One region of the Nonomuraea sp. NPDC049695 genome, then DNA from elsewhere that is predicted to be linked to it. Evidence: riboswitches for the same ligand, from Rfam matches in the RefSeq annotation. Region 1 holds a riboswitch; the other holds the start of a gene.

Region 1 (2,193 bases):
GTGGCGGGGACATCGACCCGGCGAGGTACGGCGAGCCGCCTGGGGAACACACCGGCTATATCCGGAAATTTCGTGATGAGGCGGAGTTCGCCCTGATCGGCGCGGCCCTCGACGCGGGCCTGCCGTACCTGGGCATCTGCCGCGGCCTCCAGGTGCTCAACGTCGCCCTCGGGGGCAGCCTCCACCAGCACCTCCCCGACGTGGTCGGGCACACGGACCACGCCCCCGCGCCCGGCCGCTTCGGCCCGCTGCCCGTCACCGCCGTGCCCGGCACCCGCGTGGCCAAGGCGCTGGGCACCGGGCCCGTGACGGTCCCCCACTACCACCACCAGGCCATCGACCGCCTCGCGCCCGGCCTCACGGTCGGCGCGACCGCCGACGACGGCACGATCGAGGCGGTCGAGCTGGACTCGGCGCCCTTCGCCGTGGCCGTGCAGTGGCACCCGGAGGCCGCTGAGGACTGCGCGCTCTTCGAGGCCCTCGTCGCCGCCTGCTGACCGCAGGGTCCACAGCGACCGGACGGAAAGCCACCATTCGCCAGAGCGGTTCGTGAGAGGCCGGAACGCGACAACACCCCCATCACCGCACTAGGCTGACGAACATCACCGGCAAAACCGCGCGGGAGAGCACCCTGACATCCGGTCAGGGTCCCTGAAGGAGCAAGCCCTCCCCGCAAACCTCTCAAGGCAAAGGACCGCGCGGTATCCGAGTGAGAAATCTGCCAAGTGGACTGCCGCTACGGACATCGCGGGCACGACGATAGGGCGGCAGTCCGCTTGAGACAGGTTTCTTACTCGGCGGGTGACCTCTGGAAAGCAGGCCTGCGCGGCCTCGCCGAAGGTGAAAGTCCGGCAAAACTCGGGCGAAGCTCTCAGGCATCGACGACAGAGGGGGAGGATGCTGGCATCCGATCCTGTCCAGAGGTGCGACAAATGTCCCGACCCACACCGCTACGAGACGTTCACGAGAGCCTCGGCGCCATGCTCACCGACTTCGCGGGGTGGCTCATGCCGCTCCGGTACGGGAGCGAGTCCGCGGAGCACAACGCCGTCCGGCAGGCGGCCGGGCTGTTCGACCTCTCGCACATGGGCGAGATCTTCCTGACCGGGCCGCAGGCGGGCGAGGCCCTCGACTACGCGCTGGTCGGCCACCTGTCGGCGCTGGCGCCCGGGCGGGCCAGGTACACCATGATCGTGAACGAGCGCGGCGGGGTGCTCGACGACCTCATCGTCTACCGGCTGGGCGACGAGGAGTTCATGGTCGTAGCAAACGCCTCGAACTACGAAAAAGTCGGAAATGAGCTGAAAGAGCGGTCGAAGGCGTACGACGTGGTGGTCGAGGATCGCTCGGACCAGTACGCGCTGATCGCCGTACAGGGGCCCCGAGCCCAGGAGATCCTCGCCACGCTCACCGACGCCGACCTCGACGGCCTCAAGTACTACGCGGGCCTGCCCGGCGTGGTCGACGGGCGGCAGGCGCTCATCGCCCGCACCGGCTACACCGGCGAGGACGGGTTCGAGCTGTTCGTCGCCAACCAGGACGCGGTGCCGCTCTGGCACGCGCTCATGGCGGCGGGCGAGCCGCACGGGCTCAAGCCCGCCGGCCTGTCCGCCCGCGACACGCTCAGGCTCGAGGCGGGCATGCCGCTGTACGGCAACGAACTCAGCGCCGAACTGACCCCGTTCGACGCGGGGCTGGGCAAGGTGGTGAAATTCGACAAGCCGGGCGACTTCGTCGGCAGGTCGGCGCTCGAGGCGGTCAAGGACGACACGCCGCGGCGCCGTCTCGTCGGCCTGGTCGCGCGGGGACGCCGGGTGCCGCGCCACGGCTACCCGGTCACCAAGGACGGCGCCGTCGTCGGCGAGGTCACCAGCGGTGCGCCCTCCCAGACCCTGGGAAAGCCCATCGCGATGGCCTACGTGGACGCGGGCGTCGAATCAGGCCTGGCCGTGGACATCCGGGGCAGCCAAGAACCTATGGACCTGGTTGAGCTGCCCTTCTACAGGAGGAACAAGTGAGCAACATCCCTGACGACCTGAGCTACACCAAGGAGCACGAGTGGGTGGCGGGCCTCGACGACGGCCTCACCGTGACCGTCGGCGTCACGGCCTTCGCCGCCGACTCCCTTGGTGACGTCGTCTACGTGCAGCTCCCCGAGGTCGGCTCCACCGTCGAGGCGGGCGACTCGGTCGG
Region 2 (2,193 bases), on a different contig from region 1:
CGCCCAGCTCGCCGGGGGCGGCCACGAGCGTCAGGGCCAGCAGGTCGGCGGCGGCCACGACGAGCGCGCCCGCCTCGTGCGCGGCGGCGGCCACGGCGCGGAAGTCACGCAGCCGGCCGGACGCGCCCGGGTACTGCACCAGCAGGCCGAAGCACTCGGGCAGCTCGCCGTCGAGGGAGTGCTCCACGAGCTCGATGCCGAGGGGCTCGGCGCGGGTGGCGAGCACGGCCTTGGTCTGCGGCAGCGCGTCGGCGTCGACCACGAACACATTGCTCTTGGACCTGCCCGCCCGGCGGGCCAGCGTCATCGCCTCGGCGGCGGCCGTGGCCTCGTCGAGGAGAGAGGCGCCCGCGACGGGCAGACCGGTCAGGTCGGTGACGACGGTCTGGAAGTTCAGCAGCGCCTCGAGGCGGCCCTGCGAGATCTCCGGCTGGTACGGGGTGTAGGCGGTGTACCAGCCCGGGTTCTCCAGCAGGTTGCGGCGGATGACCGCGGGCGTGATCGTGTCGTGGTAGCCCAGGCCGATCATCGAGGTGAGCACGCGGTTGCGCCCGGCCAGGGCGCGCAGCTCGGCGATGGCCTCGTCCTCCCCGACGGCTGCGGGCAGCTTGAGCCGGTCCTTGGCCCTGATGGCCTCGGGGACGGCCACCGCCACCAGGTCAGCCACGGACTCGAAGCCCACGGCCTCGAGCATGCGCTGCTGCTCAGCCTCCGACGGGCCGATGTGCCTGGACGAGAACGGCGGAGCTGACAGGTCGGTCATGGAAAGTGCCTCCCGAGGCTATGGAGACCGGCGCCAGGGCGCGGGCGAGTGCCGGATCTCCCCCTCTGTCAGCGCGGCGGGACCGCGACCTGAGAGCTTCACCCCGGTAACGGGGCTTGCACCGTCGGTGAGACGCGCCTGGCGGGCGCGCCTGCTTTCCAGAGTTGCCTCGCCCGAGCGGTACGGGGTGCCTGAGAGATTCCGGGGAGGGTTGCTCCTTCGGCGCCCGGGGGCCCGTGGGCCCCAGGGACTCTCCCGCACGGGGTCGTCAGCCTTGCTGTCCTAGGGTACAACCCTATCCGTTACGGGCGAATTTCCACGACACGGGGCAAAGAGAACTTTCCCGGTATGTTTCCCGGGCCCACCACAAGCGGCGGCGGGCCACTCAGGCAACGGGGCGTGTGAGTCAGCCCATGCGCCGGGCGCGGCGACGGCGGGCCAGTTCGTCAGCGGGGTGGTCGGCCGGGACGCTGTCCTCGACCGCCGCTCGTTCCCCCGGCAGCTCCGCGAGGGAGCCCTCGACCTCGCGCCAGACCCGGCCGAGCGCGATGCCGAACACGCCCTGGCCGCCCTGGAGCAGGTCGATCACCTCATCGGCCGAGGTGCACTCGTAGACACTGACACCGTCGCTCATCAGCGTGATCTGCGCGAGGTCGGCCACCCCGCGGTCACGCAGGTGCTGCACGGCCGTGCGGATCTGCTGGAGCGAGACCCCGGTGTCGAGGAGCCGCTTGACGACTTTGAGCACCAGGATGTCGCGGAAGCTGTAGAGCCGCTGGGAGCCGGAGCCCTGCGCGGCTCTTATCGTGGGCTCCACGAGGCCCGTGCGCGCCCAGTAGTCGAGCTGCCTGTAGGTGATGCCGGCTGCCGCGCAGGCCGTCGGCCCGCGATAGCCGATGTCGGCCGGCAGCGCCGTCGGCTGCTCGTCGAAGAGCAGACCCTGCTCTCCGGCACGCTGCCGCGCACTCTCGCGCCGTACCGGATCTTCCTGGCCGGCCGTCTTTCCCTCGCCGCTGCTGACCGCCACGCGGACCTCCGGCTTTCTCTCATCCCGTGGTCTGATCTGGGGGTTCGTAAAGGGCGACCACGGGTTTCACTTGCACCGTAGGACCGTGACCATGCTCAGTCAACGATCCGGCTCGGCGCGTCGTGAAGCGTAAATGCACCGAAATACCTACCCCGCCCTGCCGAAGTCTTCGGGCGTGATCGTGTCAAGGAACTCCCTGAACTTCTCCACCTCGTCTTCCTGGTCGTCCGGGATGATGACACCGGCCTCCTGGACGACCTCCTCGCTGGCGAAGATGCGCGCTCCGGTGCGCAGGGCGAGCGCGATCGAGTCGGACGGGCGCGCGCTCACCTCCACGCCGTTGGAGAACACCAGGTCGGCGAAGAAGATGCCGTCGCGCAGGGCGACGATGTTGACCGCTCGC

The links. Region 1 has a riboswitch for glycine ahead of gcvT (glycine cleavage system aminomethyltransferase GcvT). Riboswitches for the same ligand answer to the same signal wherever they lie in the genome.
Region 2: another riboswitch for glycine. It lies ahead of gcvP (aminomethyl-transferring glycine dehydrogenase); the one in region 1 lies ahead of gcvT (glycine cleavage system aminomethyltransferase GcvT).

The regions. Positions count from the first base shown of each region.
Region 1 covers NZ_JBFANV010000005.1:163,841-166,033, reverse strand. Annotated here, with positions in the region: gene AB0J64_RS06925 (gamma-glutamyl-gamma-aminobutyrate hydrolase family protein) at 1-497, shown strand, start outside; glycine riboswitch at 610-707, shown strand; glycine riboswitch at 799-898, shown strand; gene gcvT (glycine cleavage system aminomethyltransferase GcvT) at 933-2,018, shown strand; gene gcvH (glycine cleavage system protein GcvH) at 2,015-2,193, shown strand, end outside.
Region 2 covers NZ_JBFANV010000074.1:3,251-5,443, forward strand. Annotated here, with positions in the region: gene gcvP (aminomethyl-transferring glycine dehydrogenase) at 1-763, opposite strand, end outside; glycine riboswitch at 932-1,031, opposite strand; gene AB0J64_RS42380 (MerR family transcriptional regulator) at 1,170-1,790, opposite strand; gene AB0J64_RS42385 (bifunctional nuclease family protein) at 1,938-2,193, opposite strand, start outside.